2 linked regions of the Myxococcus guangdongensis genome follow. The protein of the gene in region 2 interacts with the protein of the main gene of each other region in a pairwise test. Links are inferred from orthologs where the notes say so. Each region holds a gene or a part of one and is shown on either strand. Other genes may lie near its edges. The genes, in order: gyrA and gyrB.

Region 1 (6,001 bases), on a different replicon or contig from region 2:
AGGGGCGCGGCGAGGAGCAGGGTGGCGACGAGAGCGGACCGGACGCGCTTCATGCTTCGGGAATCCTTTCGGGAGAAGGCGCCGCCATCATCCCCGACCTCGTCCGCCCCAGGCACCGCCCCCATGTGAAGTCCTGTCGCGTCGCCCTGAAGAAATGCCCGGGCAAACCGGAGAAAACCGCGAGTGCAAGCGCCACCGCCGTCGCTCGTTTAAGGTGATGACCATGGCCAAGAGCTCCTCCCGCAAGTCCGCCGCGAAGGCGAAGGTGAAGGTGAAGAAGCCCGCCGCTCCCCGAACCGCCGCTCCCCGGAAGAGCCAGGCGAAGCGGCCCGCTCGCCCGCCCGAGCCGCCGCCCATCGTCCTCGAGGCCGAGCCCGTCTTCCCCGATGAGCCCACGCTGGAGGACGCCCCCAAGGCGCTGCCCGCGGGCGAGGAGGGAGGAGGCCGCGTGCTCCCCTTCGAAATCGACCCCAAGCGCATGGAAGAGGGCCTGCGCAAGCTCCAGGGCGAGGTGGTGCACTGGGCCAACAAGGGCCGCTACACCCGCGTGCGCTTCAAGTTCCGGGGCAAGCAGCTCTTGCCGGACCTGCCGCTCGCCGCCGTCGTCGCGGCGGAGGGGCTCACGTTCTACTGGGGCGGCATCCTGCGCGTGCTCATCGCCAACGTGGTGGGCGGCAGCGTGTTCCAGGTGGAGCTGGTGAATGACGCGGAGAAGCGCGTCCAGGCCGGCAAGGAGGCCCTGCTGTCGGGCGACGTGGACCAGGCGCTGGCCCTGTTCCGCGAGGCCGTCGCCATGGACCGCGACTCCGCGCCCGCACACCTCAACGTGGGCGTGGCGCTCAAGCTCAAGGGCGACAAGCAGGGGGCGCTCGCGGCCTTCGAGAAGGCCCTGGAGAAGGACCCCGAGGGCCCTGTTGGCACCGAGGCCGAGCGGCTGGCCGCCCCCCTTCGTCCCTCGCCCGTCTAGCGTCCGTCCCGGGCCCTTCCGGAGGCCCGTTTTTCTTCGTCGGAAGCGGGCTGAAAACAGGGTGTTCGAGCGTTCAGTAGGGGGCGCTTCTTCGCGCTCCGATGACTTGATTTCGAACCCCTCCGCATGTGGGGCGTACACCCCCTCGTTTCCCTTGTTGACGTAGGGAAATCCAGGGGTTACGAACGCTCCCTCACTGGACGGCGGCCCTTCACGGGGTCCCTCCGCGAACCTCCCAGAGCCCATGGCTGACGACACCACCGACAAGCCGGCCCCGCCCTCCCCGCCTCCTCCTCCGGACGGCGCTGGAGAGCTCATCCCCGTGAACATCGAAGACGAGATGCGCCGCTCGTATCTCGACTACTCGATGTCCGTCATCATCGGTCGCGCGCTGCCCGACGTGCGCGACGGCCTCAAGCCCGTGCATCGCCGCGTGCTGTTCGCGATGAACGACCTGGCGAACTACCACAACCGCCCCTACAAGAAGAGCGCGCGCGTGGTGGGTGACGTCATCGGTAAGTACCACCCGCACGGCGACTCCTCCGTGTACGACGCCATGGTGCGCCTCGCGCAGCCGTGGAGCCTGCGCTACCTGCTGGTGGACGGTCAGGGCAACTTCGGCTCGGTGGACGGCGATATGCCCGCCGCCATGCGCTACACCGAAGCGCGCATGGACCGCCTGGCCGAGGAGCTGCTGGCGGACATCGACAAGGAGACCGTCGACTTCGGCGCCAACTACGACGACTCCCTCGAGGAGCCGCTCGTGTTGCCGGCGCGCTTCCCCAACCTGCTCGTCAACGGCAGCAGCGGCATCGCGGTGGGCATGACCACCAACATCCCGCCGCACAACATGACGGAGGTCATCAGCGGGACGCTGCACCTCATCGAGAACCCCACGTGCACCGTGCGGGACTTGATGGAGTTCATCACCGGCCCGGACTTCCCCACCGGCGCGTTCATCACCGGCCGCGAGGGCATCCACCGCGCCTACGAGACGGGCCGCGGGCAGATTACCGTGCGCGCCCGGTCGGAAATCGAGACGTCGAAGAAGGGTGACCGCGAGGCCATCATCTTCACGGAGATTCCGTACCAGGTGAACAAGGCGCGGCTCATCGAGAAGATCGCCGAGCTGGTGCGCGAGAAGAAGCTGGAGGGCATCAGCGACATCCGTGACGAGAGCGACCGTCAGGGCATGCGCATCGTCATCGAGCTCAAGCGCGACGCGATTTCGCAGGTGGTGCTCAACAACCTGTACCAGTCCACGGCACTGGAGACGACGTTCGGCGCGGTGATGCTGGCCATCGACGGCGGCCAGCCGCGCACGTTGAACCTCAAGGAGCTGCTGGACCGCTTCATCGCCCACCGCCGCGACGTGGTGACGCGCCGCACGCGCTACGAGCTGCGCAAGGCGCTGGCGCGCATGCACATCGTCGAGGGTCTGCTCGTCGCGCAGGACCTCATCGACCTGGTGGTCAGCCTCATCCGCGCGTCCAGGGACCCGGACGAGGCGCGCTGGGGCCTGATGAACATCCTGTCGCCCACGCTGTACGAGCACGAGCGCTTCGCGAACCTGCAGCGCATCGACTACGACAAGGCGAAGGCGCAGATGGAGCTGCTCGTCTCGCGCGCGCGCAACGAGGAGCCGCAGTACCGGGGGCTGGCGCACAAGTACGAGGGCGCGGGCTTCAGCCAGGAGCAGGCGCAGAACATCCTCGAGATGCGCCTGCAGCGGCTCACCGGCCTGCAGCGCGAGGAGCTGTTCCGCGAGCTCATCGGCCTGGTGCGCGACGTGGCGCGCCTGCAGGACATCCTCGCCAACGAGCAGAGCCTGCTCAACGTCATCAAGACGGAGCTGATGGAGATTCGCGAGCGCTACGGCGACAAGCGCCGCACCGAAATCATCGGCGCCGTGGATGACATCACCAGCGAGGACCTCATCGCCGAGGAGACGATGGTGGTCACGCTGTCGCACACCGGCTACGTCAAGCGCTCGCCGCTGTCGGAGTACCGGGCGCAGAAGCGCGGTGGGCGCGGCAAGACGGGCGCGGCGACGAAGGAAGATGACTTCGTCAGCAAGCTCTTCGTGGCGAGCACCCACGCGTACCTGATGCCGATTACGACCAAGGGCAAGCTGTACTCGCTCAAGGTGCACCAGATTCCGGCGGCCAGCCGCACGTCGCGCGGCAAGGCGATGGTGAACCTGGTGCAGTTTGGCGAGGGCGAGAAGCTGGCCCAGGTGCTGGTGACGCGGGACTTCCCGGAGAGCCGCTACGTCTTCTTCGTCACGAAGAAGGGCGTGGTGAAGCGCACGGACCTGAGCGCGTTCGAGAACGTCCGCTCCAGCGGCATCATCGCGCTGGGCATCGACGACGGGGATGAGCTGGTGGCGGTGATGATCACCGACGGCTCGAAGGACATCCTCCTGTCGACGGCGACGGGCATGAGCATCCGCTTCCCGGAGTCGGAGGTCCGCTCCATGGGTCGTCAGGCCTTCGGCGTGAAGGGAATCACGCTGGAGGACGGGGACGAGGTGGTGGGCGCCGTGGTGGTGGAGAACGAGTCCGCCATCCTCACGGTGACGGAGAACGGCTACGGCAAGCGCACCGAGGAGGCCGAGTACCGGCAGCAGGGCCGCGGCGGCAAGGGCATCATCGACATCAAGACCACCGAGCGCAACGGCAAGGTGGTGAGCGTGGTGCAGGTGAAGGAGTCGGACGAGGTGATGCTCGTCACCAACGGCGGGATGCTCATCCGCATGAAGGTGAAGGAGATCTCCGTCATCGGCCGCAACACGCAGGGCGTGCGCCTGATTGCGCTGGAGAACGAGCAGGAGAAGGTGATGGCCCTCTCCAAGCTCCCCGAGGGCGAGGAGTCCGAGGAGGAGTCGGAGACGACGCCGCCCGCCGAGGGCGCTCCGGAGGGCGCGTCCGCGGAGGCCGTGGCCACCGAGGTCGAGGCCGCTCCCGCCGCCGAGGAGGCTCCTGCCTCCGAGACGTCGGCCGAGGACTCCAGCTCCGAGGAGCCGCAGGCCTGAGTCGGACGATGATGTGAGGCACCCAGGCCCCTCTTCCCCGTGTGTGGGAAGAGGGGCTTCGTCTTGTCATGGGCGCGGTGGGACGCTCAGGGCAGCCCGAGCAGCGTCAGCGTCGTCACGCCGGACATGCCCTGGATGCCTGAGGAGGAGAAGCACTCGAACAGGTCCACGTCCAGGTACGTCAGCGTGCGGACCGCGGTGGCCCCCTGGAACTTCCCGGACTCCACCGTGCCGCTGTAGGTGACGGCGATGGTGGTGTTGCTGATCTGGAGGGAGGTGCGCGTCTGGAACAGCGTGGACGTCTCGCCCGTGTTCCAAATCACCTCCGCGCGCGTCGAGCCGAGCTCCAGCAGGTCCCGACAGGAGTAGGCGGGGCGCTGGACGTCGATGAGGAGCTCTCCGGACGTCACCTCCGGGTCGAACAACGAGACGCAGTTCGTGAACGAGGACATCCCGGTGATGTGCGTGTCGCGGGGGATGACCGACAACGGTGGCGTGTATTGATTCACCGTCGCTCCCACTGGACAGGCCACCATCGACAGCCGCTGCTCCGTCTGGGTGGTGTCCTCCTCGGACGGCAAGGGAGCGGGCGGCTCCTCCCCGCAGCCTTGCAGGACACCTCCCGCGAGACATGACAACAACAGGATGAATCTGGAGTTTCGGCGCATCGTGGACCCCCTGGTTTGAAGAGGTCGCTGGGATAGGGATGTACCTTCGTCCAGGGCCACGTGGGACCCGGGCGCACCGTTCGTGGACGGGCCCGGGCCTTGGACCTTCGTCCAGTGCGCGAGGGTGATTCGTCAGGCTCAGCGCAGGACGTCTGGGAGCTTGGAGACTGTCTAGGGCAGGCCGAGCAGCGTGAGGGTCGCCGTGCCGCTGAGCTGCGCGAGGCCTTCTGGCGAGGAGCAGGCGTCGAGGTCGGCGCTGAGATAGGTGGTGGTCCGAATCGCGGTGGCGCCCGCGAACTTGCCCGACACCACCGAGCCCAGGTGCGTGTAGAGGACAGAGAGCCCTTCCACCCGCGTGCCGACCCGGGTCAGCGTCAGGGTCGAGGTCTCGAGGGTGTTCCAGGTGATGACCGAGTCCGACGTGCCGGAGGTCAGCAACTCGTGACAGGAATAGCCGGGCCGGAAGAGGTTGAGGCCGATGGTCCCGGAGCTCACCCCGCTGAACAACGCGTCGCAGCCTGAGAGGGTGAAGCTGCCCGTGTTCGTCACGTCCTGGGGCGTGTTCTTCAACGGCGGGGAGTATTGGATGACCGCTGTTCCGAGGGGGCACGAAACCAGCGTCACCAGGCCCTGCTCCACGGTCGCCGGGCTTCGTGGCGCGGTGGGCTCCTCGTGTCCTCCGCAAGCGGTGAGCGTACTTCCCGTCATGATGAGCACGACGATTGCGCGCCACGATGGTCGATGCATGACTGCCTCCTGGGTGTGAGGCATTGGCTATAGCTGTCTGGTTTTGACGGGGCCACTCGCGACGCGAGGGGGCTGTCCGGGAGGATGCAAAGGCCTTGGACTCGAGGACAGTCGCCCGGGCTCAGCGCAGGATGTCCGGGAGCGTCGAGACATCCACGCGTGGCACGCCGACCTGCGTCACCGCTTGTGCGCCGAACCAGTTCGCCAGCTCCGCGCACTTCGCCAGCGTCCAACCCCGCAGCAGTCCCAGGGTGAAGCCCGCGAGGAAGCAGTCCCCGGCGCCCGTCGGGTCCACCTCCTCCACGGGCCAGGAGGGCAGGTGGACCGAGTGCCGCGCGGTGAGCACCGTGCTGCCTTTGCGTCCGCGGGTGATGACCACACACGTCCTCGCGCGCACGGCGTCGAGGTCCAGCGCCCGCGCCTCCTCCTCGCTCGCCTTGAGCACGCGCAGGTGTCCCAGCAACTCCGCGTAGGGCGTGTCCTCCAGCCGCTGGTTCCACACGCGCCCCTCATCATCCAGCGTGCGCAAGAGGCCCTGCGCGTCGGCGAGGACATGCTGGGCCCGCTGGGACATCCGGACGAGCG
Region 2 (5,691 bases):
GGTGGACGCGGGCCTGTCCCTGAGGGACCTGGCCCGGCGCATCGGTGTGTCGAGCGCGTACCTCAGCCGGGTGGAGAATGGCGTGGACGCGCCGCCCACGGTGGAGCGGCTCACGGCGATTGCCCGGGAGCTGGACGTGCCTCCCGGGTTGTTGATGGACGTGGCCAACCGGGTCAGCCCCTACGTGACGGAGTACCTGGAGGACGTGCCGGGCTCCGGGACGCTCTTCCTGGAGCTGGCGCGGCGCCGGCTGTCGGGGGCGCAGCTGGCCCGGGTGCGCGACTTCCTGGACGCGGAGTTCCCGGTGCGCCGGGGGCCCTCGGACGCGCCGGTGCCGGCGCTGGCGCCGCTGCTGGCGCCCGAGCGGATGGTGCTCCAGCTGTCCTGCGAGGGGTGGGAGGACGTGCTGGACGTGGTGGCGGGGCGGCTGGCGGTGGAGCTGCCCGGCGTGGACGCGCCGCGCCTGGCGGAGAGCCTGCGCCGGCGGGACATCACGTCCTCGTGCGCGGTGGGCGGCGAGGTGGCCGTGCCCCACGTCTTCGTGCCGGGCGCGGCCCCCGTGGCGGCCCTGGTGACGCTGGCCAAGGGGCTGGCGGTGGACACGCCCGATGGCCGTCCGCTGCGGCTGGTGGTGGCGGCGGTGGATGGTGAACTGGGGCGCGTGCGGCTGGTGCGCATGGCGCATGTGGCCCGGCTGGCCGCGCGAGGGCTGTCCGCGCGGCTGAGCGAGGCGCGCCAGCCCGCGCAGGTGCTCTCCGTCCTGGAGGAGCTGGAGGCGCTTCGCTGAAGCGGGGCTGCTAATCCTCCGCGCGGCGCGCCCAGTTCACCCAGTCCCCCAGCTCGCGGTAGCCGAGCTTGCGGTACACGCCCCGGCCCTGCTCGGTGGCCTGGAGCACGGAGGCCGCCATGCCCCGGGCGCGGGCGCCGGACAAGAGGCCCCTCATCACCTCCGCGGCCAGCCCCCGGCCCCGCGCCTCCGGCAGCGTGACGACCATGTACACGCCCGCGGTGTCGTCCACGTCCAGGCTGAAGCCGCACGCCAGGGCGCGGCCCTCCTCGCGCGCCACCAGGGTGCGCACGGGCAGCCGGGGCGGCTGGTTCCACACGGAGAGGATGTCGTCCCACTTGCCCCAGACGCGGACGTTGAGCGCCACCATCTCCTCCTGGGAGTCGGTCTCCACGAGCGGGAAGGTGGGGGGCTCGTCCGGGATGTCCGCCAGCGCCAGCCCCATGCCGGGCAGCCGGTTGTCGGGGCGATAGCCGTGCGCGCCCAGCAGCCGCGCCCCTTCGTCCTGGCCGGGCAGCACCGCCACGCGCCAGCCCTGGATGCCCTGGCGCCGGTAGAAGTCCTCCAGGGCGGGCAGTCCCTCGGCGAGCGCCTGGGGCGTCTGGAAGTAGGCCTGCTGGAAGTGGGACTCGGCGGGGTACGCCGGCAGGCAGAAGGCGTCCAGGCCCGGGGCGCCGAAGTGGCGCAGCATGCCCCGCTCCCGTTGCAGGTGTTTGAAGGCGATGACGTTGGCGCGCAGGCGGTCGTTCAGTTCGGCATCGGTCATGGGATGCCCCGAGCCTAGGGGCTCCGCGCCGGACGGCGAACATCGCACCGCGCAAAAGCGCGCGCCCGTCCTCCAGGACGGGTAGGGTGCGCCCGCACTCATGACGAGCCAGCGCTTCTACGCCTTCGACCCTCGCGTCCCCCGTATCGCGCTCTTCCTGGGCGCCTGCGTGCTGGCGGTATTGACGGCGTGGGCCCTGGCCAACGCCCAGGAAGGCGGCGGCGTGCAGGAGATGGCCCGCGCGGGGGTGAGCGCGGGGCTGATGCTCGCCTTCCTCGTGGCCCTCCACCGGCTGCGGCCTCGCACCGGCTGGGGCGTCACGCTGGACGCGCGCGGTGTGCGCGTGGCCCGCCCCTTCAGCGCCAGCGAGCTGGACTTGCATTGGGGCCAGATTGATTCGGTGCGCCGGCTCGGCCGCAGGGGGAACGTGCTCGGTCTGTTCCTCAAGGAAGAGGGAAGGGTGCTCGTCACCCGGCATCTCTTCGCCCGCAAAGCTGTTTTCGAAGAGTTGATCTCCGCGCTGGAGGAGCGCCTCCCACCGCCGCGGTTCGACGCCTGAACCCCCGCTTCCGGGGCGCCGCCGCCCGAGGGGGCGGCCAAGCGATTTTCACGAATATTTACGCAGCTTTGCGCGGGCTCGTTACTCTTGTTCAGTGTGCCTCTAAATGGTACGCACAAGCCTTCTGCAAGGCTCCTTTTCCCAAGGACAGCATCACATGGAAAAGACCCCCGCTACTGGCGCCGCGGTCGCTCCGCCGCCCGTGGAGTATGGGACCGATAGCATCACCAAGCTCGAGGGCCTGGAGGCCGTTCGCAAGCGCCCTGGCATGTACATCGGCGACACGATGACCTACGGGCTCCACAAGCTCGTGTACGAGGTCGTCGACAACGCCGTGGACGAGGCGCTCGCGGGCCACTGCACGGACATCGAGGTCGTCATCCACGTGGACGGCTCGCTGAGCGTCCTGGACAACGGGCGCGGCATCCCCGTCGGTCCGCACCCGGACCCGAAGTTCAAGGGCAAGGACACGCTGGAGGTCGTCCTCACGGAGCTTCACGCCGGCAGCAAGTTCGGTAACGGGGCCTACAAGGTCTCCGGCGGACTGCACGGCGTGGGCGTCACGTGCGTGAACTTCCTCTCGGAGTGGTTCAAGGTCCGCGTCCTGCGCGCCGGCAAGGTGTTCGAGCAGCTGTACGCCCGCGGCGTCCCCCAGTCGTCGCCGCAGGAGGTGGGCACCACGGACAAGCGCGGCACCTTCATCGCGTTCAAGCCGGACAACACCGTGATGGAGACGGTGGACTTCAACTTCGAGACGCTCAGCCAGCGTCTGCGGGAGCTGGCGTTCCTCAACGCGGGGCTGCACATCAGCATCCGCGACGAGCGCACGAACAAGGAGCACGACTTCAAGTTCGACGGAGGCATCTCCTCGTTCGTGGAGTTCCTCAACAAGTCGAAGCAGGTGCTCCACGAGAAGCCCATCTCCTTCAAGGTGGAGAAGGAGGGCGTGTCGCTCGAGCTGGCGATGCAGTGGAACGACGGCTACGACGAGCGCGTCTTCACCTTCGCCAACAACATCAACACCCATGAGGGTGGCAGCCACCTGTCCGGCTTCAAGGCGGGCCTGACGCGCACGCTCAACAGCTACGCGGAGAAGGGCAGCCTCTGGAAGGACCTCAAGGAGACGCCCACGGGCGAGGACGCCCGCGAGGGCCTGTCCGCCGTCATCTCCGTGAAGCTGTCCAACCCCCAGTTCGAGGGGCAGACGAAGACGAAGCTGGGCAACAGCGAGGTGAAGGGCCTGGTCGAGCAGATGGTGAACGACCAGCTCGCCACCTTCCTGGAAGAGACGCCGATGATCGGCAAGAAGATCATCGCGAAGATTGGCGACGCCTGCCGGGCCCGGCTCGCGGCGCGCAAGGCGCGTGAGACGGTGCGCCGCAAGGGCGTGCTGGACGGCGGCGGGCTTCCCGGAAAGCTGGCGGACTGTCAGAGCCGCGACCCGCACGAGAGCGAGCTGTACATCGTCGAGGGTGACTCCGCAGGTGGCTCCGCGAAGCAGGGGCGTGACCGGCGCAACCAGGCCATCCTCCCGCTGCGCGGCAAGATCTTGAACGTGGAGAAGGCGCGCTTCGAGAAGATGCTGACGAGCGCCGAAATCGTCACGCTCATCACGGCGCTGGGCACGGGCATCGGTCCGGAGGACTACAACCCGGAGAAGGCGCGCTACCACCGCATCATCCTGATGACGGACGCCGACGTGGACGGCAGCCACATCCGCACGCTGCTGCTCACGTTCTTCTTCCGCCAGATGCCGGAGCTGCTCCAGAAGGGCTACCTCTACATCGCGCAGCCGCCGCTCTACAAAGTCACGCGCAACAAGAAGGACAAGTACGTCAAGGACCAGCGCGCGCTGGACGAGTACCTGCTGGGCATCGCCACGGAGCATGGGCGGGTGCTGACGCCCTCGGGCGAGGTGGGTGGCGCGGACCTGAAGGCGCTGCTCGAGAAGGTGATTACGTACGAGGAGCGGCTGGAGAAGCAGGCGAAGCGGCGCGACGCGCGGGTGGTGGACGCGGTGGTGCAGGGCTCGCGGCTGACGTCGGAGATGCTGGCGGACGACGCGGCGCTGGCAGCGGCGGTGAAGGGCGCGTACGCGGAGTTCGAGCGGCGCATGCCGGACGTGCTGGGCCGGGTGTCGCACGAGGTGGAGACGGACACGGAGAACGGGACGAAGAAGCTGGTGTTCCGCACGGACGTGAACGGCGCCATGCGGCCCACGGTGTTCGACCACGCGTTCCTGTCGTCGCCCGAGTACGTGGAGCTGGTGGCCCTGCGGGATGCGTTCAAGTCCCTGGGGGATGCGCCGTACAAGGTGAAGGTGGATGCCGGGACGGTGACGGCGTACTCGGTGCAGGAGGTCCACGCGGCGCTGCGCAAGGACGCGCAGAAGGGCCTGGGCCTGCAGCGCTACAAGGGTCTGGGCGAGATGAACCCGGAGCAGCTCTGGGACACGACGATGAATCCCATCACGCGCACGCTGCTGCAGGTGCGGGTGGAGGACGCGGTGGAGAGCGACGAAATCTTCTCGCTGCTGATGGGCGAGGCGGTGGAGCCGCGACGCGAGTTCATCGAGCGCAACGCGCTGGACGTGCAGAACCTCGACATCTGATGCGGCGTTGCCCGGCGTGAAGCCGGGGATGCGCGTACTCATGGGGCGCGGTGCCGGAGCAGGCGCCGCGCCCCGTGTCGTTTCAGGGCCCAGTGGTGGGAGCGCGCGCCTTGGCCCGACTCGCCGTGCGTCGAGGCTTCAGCGCCCGCCGCCGCGAGGTCCACCGCCCCGGGGAGGCTTGCCACCGAAGCCGCCGTCACGCGGGCCGAGCGGACGCGCGGGCAGGGTGAGGGCCTCGCCATCGAGCGTGGCCTGTCCGCACTCCGGTCCGAACACCAGCGTGTTCGTGGTGCCCTCCGCGTTCGTCCGCGCCTGCGTGCCCGCGATGGGCCACGCGCAGACGGACGGCGGCACCCGGACGATGCCCGTCAGTGTCACCGACGACGAGCTGCCATCCGCGAGCGTCGCGGTGAGCGTGCCGTTGCTGGTGCGCGTGGGCGTCTCCGCCTCCGCGTCGAAGTGCTCCTCCAGCGAGCCCGTGAGGTGCAGGCTGTCGAGCACCACGCCCTCCGCGTCCAGGTGCGTGCGCGTCGTGTCGACGGTGACGGAGCGGCTGAGCGTCTGGCGAGCACCGGGCACCCGCACCGAGGTGGAGGCGATGCTGCCCGCCATCTTCGCGCTCCGGCCATCCTCCATGGCGTGGGTGATGTCGTGCGTGGACTGCTGCTCGAAGCGCAGCGGCGCGTCCTCACCACAGGCCTCGGCCGGGGCGATGGCCGTCACCACATCCACCGTGCCGGAGGAGACCACACCCGTGGCCTCGCCGCGCTCGGAGTCCTCGGGCCGGGGGCCGCCACCGGGCGCGGGCGGTCGCTCCCAGCCGCAACCTCCGCCCCGGGGGCCACGAGCGCGCGCCTCGCAGTCGGTCCAGGACAGGTGGAGCTCGGAGGGGAAACTCTGTCCGCAGACCTCCACCTCGGCGGTCTCCGGCTCGGCGTCGCACTGGAAGCCCTCGTGCTCCCAGCGAC

The links.
Region 1: the proteins of gyrB (region 2) and gyrA interact in binary tests that used the Escherichia coli proteins (3 or more experiments, as listed by UniProt). The link is inferred for Myxococcus guangdongensis from one-to-one orthologs.

Annotation. Positions count from the first base shown.
Region 1 is NZ_JAJVKW010000002.1:1,047,666-1,053,666, reverse strand. The notes cover bases 835-4,201. They hold gyrA (DNA gyrase subunit A), read left to right. Parts: upstream 835-1,211; coding sequence 1,212-4,001; downstream 4,002-4,201. Other genes in these bases: LXT21_RS09120 (hypothetical protein), read right to left, coding at 4,088-4,201; LXT21_RS09130 (tetratricopeptide repeat protein), read left to right, coding at 835-967. Outside these bases: LXT21_RS09135 (M24 family metallopeptidase), read right to left, coding at 1-53; more of LXT21_RS09130, read left to right, coding at 224-834; more of LXT21_RS09120, read right to left, coding at 4,202-4,582; LXT21_RS09115 (hypothetical protein), read right to left, coding at 4,841-5,416; LXT21_RS09110 (PfkB family carbohydrate kinase), read right to left, coding at 5,538-6,001. UniProt on the Escherichia coli protein: A type II topoisomerase that negatively supercoils closed circular double-stranded (ds) DNA in an ATP-dependent manner to maintain chromosomes in an underwound state.
Region 2 is NZ_JAJVKW010000011.1:240,673-246,363, reverse strand. Bases 1,940-4,996 are described here. They hold gyrB (DNA topoisomerase (ATP-hydrolyzing) subunit B), read left to right. Parts: upstream 1,940-2,269; coding sequence 2,270-4,723; downstream 4,724-4,996. Other genes in these bases: LXT21_RS30615 (hypothetical protein), read right to left, coding at 4,862-4,996; LXT21_RS30625 (hypothetical protein), read left to right, coding at 1,940-2,112. Also shown: LXT21_RS30635 (helix-turn-helix domain-containing protein), read left to right, coding at 1-787; LXT21_RS30630 (GNAT family N-acetyltransferase), read right to left, coding at 798-1,553; more of LXT21_RS30625, read left to right, coding at 1,654-1,939; more of LXT21_RS30615, read right to left, coding at 4,997-5,691. UniProt on the Escherichia coli protein: DNA gyrase negatively supercoils closed circular double-stranded DNA in an ATP-dependent manner to maintain chromosomes in an underwound state.